DNA from 2 places in the Paenibacillus sp. FSL E2-0201 genome. Region 1 is predicted to be linked to the other one. Evidence: riboswitches for the same ligand, from Rfam matches in the RefSeq annotation. Region 1 holds a riboswitch; the other holds the start of a gene.
What was found. A riboswitch is a leader RNA that binds a small molecule or an ion and turns the genes downstream of it on or off. The one in region 1 is predicted to bind cyclic di-AMP.

Region 2: linked by a shared signal. The riboswitch ahead of NSU15_RS00190 (3D domain-containing protein) and the one ahead of NSU15_RS25930 (alpha/beta hydrolase) in region 1 are both predicted to bind cyclic di-AMP.

The regions. Positions count from the first base shown of each region.
Region 1 is NZ_CP150154.1:5,769,605-5,774,662, reverse strand. It holds gene NSU15_RS25945 (endo-1,4-beta-xylanase) at 1-532, shown strand, start outside; gene NSU15_RS25940 (Nif3-like dinuclear metal center hexameric protein) at 640-1,434, shown strand; gene NSU15_RS25935 (hypothetical protein) at 1,519-1,692, shown strand; cyclic di-AMP (ydaO/yuaA leader) riboswitch at 1,914-2,100, shown strand; gene NSU15_RS25930 (alpha/beta hydrolase) at 2,207-3,016, shown strand; gene selD (selenide, water dikinase SelD) at 3,389-4,447, shown strand; gene mnmH (tRNA 2-selenouridine(34) synthase MnmH) at 4,504-5,058, shown strand, end outside.
Region 2 is NZ_CP150154.1:40,653-45,710, reverse strand. It holds gene yabG (sporulation peptidase YabG) at 1-175, opposite strand, end outside; gene rsmA (16S rRNA (adenine(1518)-N(6)/adenine(1519)-N(6))-dimethyltransferase RsmA) at 247-1,131, opposite strand; gene rnmV (ribonuclease M5) at 1,128-1,679, opposite strand; gene NSU15_RS00190 (3D domain-containing protein) at 1,857-3,020, opposite strand; cyclic di-AMP (ydaO/yuaA leader) riboswitch at 3,302-3,531, opposite strand; gene NSU15_RS00185 (TatD family hydrolase) at 3,729-4,499, opposite strand; gene NSU15_RS00180 (HD domain-containing protein) at 4,649-5,058, opposite strand, start outside.

The DNA of each region.
Region 1 (5,058 bases):
TAAAGCGTTTGAATTCGCCCATGAAGCTGATCCTAAGGCATTATTATTCTACAATGACTATAATGAATCCCATCCCTTAAAGCGTGACAAAATCTATGAACTGGTGAAGTCGCTATTGGATCAAGAGGTGCCGATCCATGGCGTCGGATTGCAGGCACACTGGAATCTATACGATCCGAATCTTGATGATATTCGTGCTGCGATTGAGAAATATGCCTCGTTAGGACTGCAGCTTCAATTGACTGAGCTGGATGTATCCATGTTCCGTTTTGAAGACAAACGAATGGACTTAAAGACAGTACCTGCTGATCTGCTCGAACTTCAAGCAGATCGATATGAAGCGATGTTCGCACTGCTGAGAGAATACCGCGACGTGATTAGTTCAGTCACGTTCTGGGGAGCAGCGGATGACTATACCTGGCTAGATGATTTCCCTGTTCGTGGCCGGAAGAACTGGCCCTTCTTATTCGATGAAGAGCATCATCCGAAGCCAGCCTTTCACCGTATTATCGGCTCTGCCCCAAAATTATAGAGCGGGTAAGCTGCTCAAGTAGTAAATAACCCGTCCTTATATTGAATAAGGGCGGGTTTTTTATTTGCTTGTAGATCAGAAGAATGAAACTCAAAGGGAGGGTTACGGTGAATATTACGATAAGAACAATACTGGAAGATTTAAGGGGAACTGAGGAACAGATAGATGGGACTGTAGATACACTTAGGCCAGGAAATCCAAAAACGGTGGTTACAGGGATAGTTACAGCATTTTGCGCTACGCAATATGTTGTGGAACGAGCAATGGCTCTGAACGCCAATTTGCTGATCACACATGAAGGTGTGTATTACAGTCACCATGAGACGAGTGAGTGGTTAGAGGATGACGCTGTTTATCGCACGAAACTGAGTTTGATCAAACGTTCTGAAATGGCTATTTTTCGTTATCATGATTATTGGCATCGTTATAAACCGGATGGGATCATGGTGGGCTTGCTGCGAGAGCTTGAGTGGTCAGCTTATGTGGATGAGCAGCAACCCGCTACTACAATCCTAACGATTCCTGCGATGACAGTAAGTGAAGCGGCTCAGTACATAAAAAGAAAACTAGGAATCCCCTATGTACGTGTTGCCGGTGACCTATCCCAGGTATGCAGACATGTGGGGATATCAGTGGGTTACAGAGGAGGCGGGACAATGGCTATCCCTCTTTTTAATCAGCACAATCTTGATTTACTGATTGCTGGCGAAGGGCCAGAATGGGAAACTCCGGAATATGTGAGGGATGCAGTACATCAAGGTAGATCGAATGCGCTGATTATGTTAGGTCATGCGGAGAGTGAAGCCCCGGGAATGAAATATTTAGCTGAAGTTTTGGCAGAAAAATATCCAATGATTCCTACTTATTTTATTGCAGAACAACCGATCTATCAGCTGCTTTAATCCTTATAAATCGAAATGAAGAATAAATTTGCATATTATGGAGAAAATGATTGGAAACCAGGTCACTGAGAAAGGAGTGTTTCAATGGAAATTCCTTTGGAGGCTGATGAAGTGTTAAGTCGTATCAAAAAGCTTCAAACTGACGGAAGCTCGATCAGCAAAAAACAAGTGAAGCAAAGCGATCCTGATCTTATGAGAAGTGCGCTGTTCTTTTTTCCGAGCTGGGAGCATGCATTGAAAAACGCCGATCTGTTGTAGCCGAATGATTGTATAAAGAAGCCGAGTGGTTCAGGGATTGATCTCTGATGACCGCTCGACTTTTTCTTAATAAACCGAGTAAACAAGAGCAATAGAAAGAGAAAACGAAGAGTATGCTCAATATGAAATGAAAAGCATGGCTTTCATCATTATTTTGCCCAGGGCTCAACTTTACAAGAAACCTTACACGGAGTATGATTCATCACATAACTGACAATTACATAAGAAGTCCGCTTAATTTCCGTTAAGGAAAGCGGGGGAACCAACAACTGGAAATCGATATGACAGTCGGTACTAGTTATGGGGTGAATCCTGTTACAGATGCTTAATAGTGCATCCATACAGGTAGGGCAACTCTCACTGCCCGAATCCGACAGCTAACCTCGTAAGCGTATGGAGAGAGGATGAATGGCGTATTTGATGATGAATAGCCACAGAGAATCCCTCTGTGGTTTTTTGCTGCGTTTATAAGCACATATAGATATAGAACTTACCTGTGAAAGAGGTGTTAATTTTGCCTATTGCTAAACTGAATGGAACTTCGCTCTATTACGAAATCATTGGAACAGGGACTCCGGTTGTGTTTATCCATGGACATGGATTAACACATAGCATGTTTAAACCACAATTAGAGTATTTTTCTGATAAATATAAAGTGATTCTGTGCGATTTACGGGGGAATGGCAAATCAGGTGAATTGCTGCAGGCTCCAAACGAGATTATTGAAACGCAATGCCTAGATATAATTATGCTATTGAATGATTTGGGCATTCGTGAGGCGGTTTTTGTCGGGAGCGCCTATGGGGGGCTCGTCGTTCAACATATTGCGAAACAATACCCGGAACGGGTAAAGGCGATTGTTGTCGCGGATAGCTTTTGTAGAAGTCATGCATCAACAATAGTAGGTAAAATTCAGCTTATGGCTGCATATTGTAGTTGGTTAATGTATTACGCTCCTAGCGAGCTTGTACTGCCTTCGATTCGTATGATGTATCGCGAACGCTGGAACCTGGCCTATAACGAGATTAGAAGAGGACTTCTCGACAAACGTCCACGGGAATTGTATCGTCAAAGGCTGGCTACGAGTCATGTAGATTACACTAGATGCTTAAAGTCTTTTAAACGTCCCGCGTTATGTATAGTCGGTGACTTTAGTGAATTTGGTGTCAACTGTATGAAGGATATGGTGTCTCAGCTGCCGCATGCTCAGTTAGCGATCATTCCTAACGCATTAGATCCTAGTAATCTGTGTCAGCCGGAGAAATTTAATGCTATTCTTCAGCGTTTTTTGGAGAAACATCAGGATGCTCAGCAGATCAGTTAATCCTAGTAGAGAAAGCACCTTAGATTGCAAAAACCTCTTCAGAGTTTTAATGATCGGCTAACGTTTAAGCAAGAAATGAGGGCGTTCCATAGCTGGGAGTATGAACTGGCTGTGGGACGTTCTTTTGTATAGTATTATAGGGAAAACCTCCCTAAAGTACAGAGTATCGAACTAAAGGCTGGCTCAAAGTAGCGAAATCTACGAATGAGCCAGCCTTTAGCATACTATTAATCGAAAGAATACCACCCGTAGCACCTTCTCAAAGAACAGAATAATGAAATCCAATCGGTAGCTTTGCATTTTGTACATTGCTGTCTACTGATGTAAGATTAAAGGTATTCGATATTAACTATCTAAAGGAGCTGAGTCATGATGTCTCAAGCCGAAACTATAAAATTGACTTCATTATCTTCAAAAGGAGGCTGCGGCTGCAAAATCGGTCCCGCCGATCTCATGCAGGTTATTCGCAGTCTGCCACCAACCGTTCCTAACCCGGATCTACTTGTAGGTTTGGATACTAGTGATGATGCAGGCGTGTATCGTTTAAGCGATGAACTCGCGTTAGTGCAAACTGTTGATTTTTTCACACCGATCGTGGACGACCCTTATTCCTTTGGGCAAATTGCAGCAGCCAATGCGTTAAGTGACATTTATGCTATGGGTGGTAAGCCGCTTACAGTGCTTAATATTGTTGCATTTCCTATCTCTGTTCTGGATAAAAGCATTCTCGGTGACATTTTGCGCGGTGCAGCGGACAAGGTGCAGGAAGCAGGAGCGACGCTTGTAGGTGGACATTCTATCGACGATAAAGAGCCTAAATTCGGATTGGCTGTTACGGGGCTGGTGCACCCGGACAAAGTAAGAACGAATGCAGGCGCGCAGGTGGGGGATAAGCTGATACTAACAAAACCTATCGGTGTGGGCATCTTAACAACTTCTATTAAAAAGGATCAACTATCACCAGAAGAAACCACACGCCTCACCACAGTGATGTCTACATTGAATAAAAAAGCGGCTGAAATCATGGAGCCGTATGATGTGCACGCTTGTACGGATGTTACTGGATTTGGGCTGTTGGGACATGCCTCGGAAATGGCTAAAGGAAGTAACCACGGACTGATTATTCGTCAAGGCGATGTACCGATGCTGCCAAGAGTAAGAGAGCTGGCGGAGCAGGGATTTGTTCCAGGCGGAACTAAGAATAACTTTGCCCATTTGGAGGGCAGCATTCTTTATCCGGAAGAGATGGACCAATTAAGCCGTTATATTCTGTGTGATGCTGTGACTTCTGGCGGACTGTTGATTTCTGTTGCTCCTGAACAAAGTGAAGTCTTGCTACAAGAGCTGGTAGCTGCAGGTGTAGAAGCGGCATTGATCGGAGAAGTAACAGAAGAACATCCGGGTCAAATTACGGTAATAGCTGCGCAATAATGATGAAGTCAGCTTAGAGGCAACCTAAGAAGTTAGCCACCAGAGGAGAGAGTGCATTGTTTCAGGATATTACACTGGAAGAACTAAGAATGCTAAAAAATAAGAAGCAGATCACTGTGATCGACGTTCGATCTCCTTCTGAATATAAAGATTCGACATTATCGGATAGTCTGAACATTCCTTTTTTTGATGATGAGGAACGGGCTGAAGTAGGCACTTTGTATAAACAGACTAGTGTGCAGGCGGCGAAAGAACGCGGTTTGGAGATTGCTGCTGCGAAGCTGCCTACCTTTGTCAAAGAATTCGCTGCGATTCAAGGGGACAAAGCTGTATTCTGCTGGAGAGGAGGTATGCGCAGCCGTACTACGGCCACCGTACTTTCTTTAATGGATATTCATGCTTACCGGCTGATTGGCGGCTATAAAGCTTACCGTAAATGGGTACTCGACGAACTGGAGACTTATGAATTCAAGGCAAAGCCTTATGTAATTCACGGAAATACGGGTACAGGCAAAACAAACCTACTGCACCGCCTGAAAGCACAAGGTTATCCTGTTCTGGATTTGGAAGGGATGGCGGGTCACCGGGGTTCTATCTTTGGAGAGATCGGA
Region 2 (5,058 bases), 1.1 Mb from region 1:
GTCCTCGTTCCGTAATTCGGGTAGGAGGCACTTGAACCAAGTCATTCAGAGGAGAATCCGCCAACAGACGGAAATCTGTGCCTTTAATGACGGCTCTGTCCTGCACAATATGATCTACACGAAAAGTCAAATCACCGCCATATGATTTACGAACGACCAAGTCTCCTAAATTCATTACAACCACCACCTCTACCCCATCGTATGGGCAAAGGCCTCAGTTGGTTCATAACTAGCCGTGTTTTTAGCTTATACGATTCCAGCAGCCAACAGAACACCGCTCAATCGGGCGTATTCTTCTAAACTTAACGTTTCTCCGCGACGGGTTGGTTCAATACCAGCTTCTGCAAGTAAAGCCTCCAGACGTTCACGTCCCTCTTCAGGGAAGTAACGAGCCTTGAGATTGTTAGCAATCGTTTTGCGACGCTGTGTGAAAGAAGCTTGAACGACCTCAAAGAAATGCTTCTCACTCTCAACTTCTACCGGTGGGCGCTCTCTTACCTTTAGACGGATTACAGCTGACTCCACATTAGGCTGAGGAATGAATACTGTACGCGGCACAATGCAGACGAGCTCAGGCTCGCTGTAATACTGCACGGCAATGCTAAGGCTTCCGTATTCCTTCCCTCCCGGAGAAGCAGCCATACGCTCCGCAACCTCTTTCTGAATCATTACAACGATGTTATCAAGCGGAAGCTTCTCTTCGAGCAGCTTCATCAGGATCGGTGTAGTCACATAATACGGCAAATTGGCAACTACGCTTACCTTGTTCACGGATGAAAAGTCTTCCTTGAACAGCTCCTGCAGGTTTACATTCAGAACATCATCATTACGAACCTTAACATGCGGGTAAGGGGAAAGCACGTCCCTTAAAATAGGGATCAACCTACGGTCGATCTCCACAGCGGTTACCGCACCGGCTGTTAGCGCCAAACGCTCCGTAAGTGCTCCAATCCCAGGACCGATCTCTAGAGCCCCTGAGTCGCTATCTAGCCCAGCAGCGTCTACAATCTTGTCCAATATATTTTGATCAATCAAAAAATTCTGTCCTAAGCTCTTCTTGAACTTAAATCCATAACGTTGAATAATCTCTTTTGTCCGTTTTGGAGTTGAAATTTCCTCTCTACCACTCATGAAGTAATGCCCCCCTGATCAATTTGGGCGAGAGCTCCGGCAAATTCCTCCCGCGTAATTCCAAACATCGCCAGCCGCTTGTACAGCTGCTTGCCATTACAATATCCGATTCCAAGCAAATTACCAAGTGCCATACGTCTTTCAGCTGCCCGAGGGTGTACAAGCATTCCAGCGGCCATTAGATCGTCAATTCCAATTATTGCAGGTGCTCCTTCAAAAGAGGTATGTACGTTTCGTAGCGCATGACGAATCGCCTCTGGAGAGGCGTTCTCCACACCGATATCTCCCTTACGGGTTGCGTCCTTCTCCGGAATGAAAGCATGCTTGCAGCCCGGCACCTTTGCGGACACAATCTTACGAATTCGTTCACCCGCGTGATCCGGATCTGTAAGAATAATCACCCCTCTACGCTCCATAGCAAGCGCGATCTTCGCAATTACGGTCCGGTCTACCGCCGAGCCCCCTGTTTCGATCGTATCTGCTTCTACAGCGCGTTTAACAGCGACGGTATCACTCTTACCTTCAACGACAATTAATTCCTTAATCATATCTATTGACTCCTTCCAAAAAAAGCAAAAAAGAAGAGGTTTCGCTCCTCTTCTTTTGGTTAAAGAATTTATAAGTGATGAGCGGTTGCTCTGCGATCAACGAAATGATCATCTGGCGTTCCTTAACGGTTATCATCACTATAGCTTATCAAAGAATAATTTGCAAAAGCTTCCGAACTAATTTAACTCCGGCTTCACAGGTCCAATCACATAAACGGTACGTGATTTACGACCGAAATTACGCACATGGCTCAGTGAATCGTAATAGACATCTACTTTATTGCCTTTAATGGCACCGCCAGTATCTTCAGCTCGGCGGAATCCAAGCCCCTCAATATATACCCACCAGCCAATAGGGATTACATTCGGGTCTACTGCAATTGTACGACCTTCCGTTACGCGTGTTCCGGAGGCAGTTTTGGTACCTATACCTGGCTCTTCTGATGAATAAGCTGTCATGGAGACGTTCTTAATCATCTTCTTGTACTCAAAGTCTACGCCAGCCTTGCTTGTGACGTTATTAGTCTTGGCGCTAACCTTAGCCGTTTTGGAAGTAGTGTTTGATTTGGAAGTTGTTGTAGTCTTAGCTACAGCCGGCTTAGGAAGTGGTTTGGTACCAACGGCAATAACTTTATCTTTCGTTACCGTTTGTACTTCCTTACCAATCATGCGCATAGAGGCCAGTTCTCCGTCTTGGTAGATCTTTTCAATATGCTGAATCATGACGCCTGGTTTGCCTGCCTGTGCCACTCTAACTGTTCCCACAGTAAGGGAGGGGTCTGCTGTCTTGATGACTCTGAAGGGTAAGTTAGTTGTCCGCTGTACAGTCTGTTTGTTGATGCGAACAATCTTAATCTCCATGTTGGCAGAAATGGCGGTGTCTAACGAAGGGAAAATCTTATCATGACCTTCTAGGGTGATGCCCATTTTGTCAATTGCTTTACCGATTGTATCCTCGGTTGTATATAACGTTTTTGTTGCTCCGTCCGCAATAAGGCTAATTTTCTGCGCACGATTGATAACGACACGGTCACCGTCTTTTATTTCATCACTCAGACCTAAAGATAGTTCATCATGCGGCTGCAGCGAAATTTGCTCTTTCTCCAGCACATCACCAAGAAGCGCTTCTCGCGTTTCAAGCGTCTGTGTCTGCCCGTCTATTACTAAAAATAATTGTTTGTTACTTTGACCGTGTACGTACAGCAGAATAAGTAGCGCGATAGCGACTGAAATCACGCCTGCAAGTAAAAGTACGCGAGTATTTACTTGCTCCCACCGTAGTGCGAAAGACCTGCTGGATGACTGCGAATCATGGGATACTTCTGGTTGGAATACGCCCATTCTCTCCATCCTCCTTACATAGCCCCGTCGTCAATTGTATATCATGAGGACTGAATTCCTTTGACGAAACTATTTGAGATTGTCACAGGACACGCACTTAATAACTTAGCGTCTCCTGCTCATGGATCGCCTGCTCGGCACAGCTACTCCCACCCCTGTTATATAACAGTATGTGGGCAACATTCTATTTATTCAAAAATAAAAAAGCCTAAAAAGAGTTCAATTGAGGACTCTTTCGTGGCTTCTCCAAATTCAGAATAGAGAATGCTTGTGCACGAGGTTGCCTCTCTTACTTGCGCTTACGGGGTTAGCTGTCGGGTTCGGACGAAAGAGAGACGCCCTATTTCAGGTCACCCGCTCATGGCGGTTGCCCTTAAATTCACCCCAAAGACCACGTGAAGAAATCAAATACTGTCCTGTGGCACGTCGAAGCCGTATTCAAAATACAGGCATGCGACAGGTCAATATTGGTTCCCCCGTTCTCCATACGGAGACTCAGCGAGACGATCCATGAATCAGTGGCTGTCACTATAACACAGCCCACATCACTGAAAAGATGATATCCTGTTTTGATGCATGTTGTAAAGGACGATTCAACCACGTTTAAGCAAAAATTTGGTTAAAATATTGTAATATTCAGCCGTTTTTATATTAAAAAAGTTTAATATATCGGCCATTCTCTATTTTTCGCCTATTTTACTCCCGTTTTCACTCAATCCCAAATCGTTCCAGTGCGTTCGCATACGTTATTTTAGCCAATTCTTCCCATGTTAGCCCTTTAATTTCAGCTGCCGCCTCTGCTACCAACTTCACATGAGCACTCTCATTTCGCTTCCCGCGGAAGGGATGAGGAGTCAAATATGGAGCATCCGTTTCGATCAATAATCGGTCTAACGGGGTCTGCGCAAGCACTTCTTTTGGCACTCGTGCATTTTTGAACGTAATGGGTCCTCCAAACGATAAATGAAAACCAAGATTCAAGCACATTTTTGCCGTTTCCCAGCTTCCTGAGAATGAGTGCATTACGCCTCCAACCTCATTTGCCTTTTCCTCCCGCAAAATCCGTACAACATCTTCATGGGCATCACGGTCATGAATACAAATCGGCATCTTTAGTTCACGGGCTAGTCCGATTTGCTTGCGAAAAACCTCATGTTGCACATCCTTGGGAGAGGTATCCCAGTAATAATCCAGTCCAATTTCCCCAATAGCCACCACTTTTTTATGACTGCACAAAGAAGCGATCCAATCGAGGTCTCCTTCTTTCATATCTATCGCATCCTGCGGATGCCAGCCCACTGCAGCATAAATATAATCATAAGATTCTGCCAGCTTCATCGTAGAGGGAATCGTCTCCCGATTAAATCCGATATTAATCATCTTACTAACGCCAGCCTCTACAGCACGAGCGATAACTTCTTCGCGATCCTCGTCGAATTGAGGTGCATCCAGATGCGTATGTGTGTCAAACAGAAACATTTTTGCCGTCACTCCTTGTTGTTTTTTAACATAAGACAGTGTGAATTTCACGCCATCTATTGTATCGTCTATTTCTACGGGAAGCAGTTATTGATTTGAAAAGACGAAAACATCGTTTCTTCTTGTCAAAAATCCCATATTTTCTTGTATTATTTTGCAAAAATCTCTGCTATTGAAGATGGCAATCTTGTAAGCGCTTGTCTCAACTTATCTTGAGGAAAATACAGATGATACCTGCCACGATGAATGCCGCTAATAGAGCGTACAATATCCGACACCTCTGAAATTTCCCTCAGCTGATCATGTCGATCAAGCAGCAAGATTTGCTTATTGTCAAAGGCTTCTCCCGGACGGAACACATCATAGGGCAAATCTGTCGGAAAATCAATCTCCAAGTCATATTCCGGGTGAAGTCCCGCTGCCGCAAAACTGCTGCGAATTTCAGTAATCATATCTGTATCAAGATTCTCCATCTCAACATATTTATACAGTTTACGATGAATAAAACGGGTGCACAAGTCGCTTAATAGCTCATCTTTTTCAAGCGTCCACTGCATAA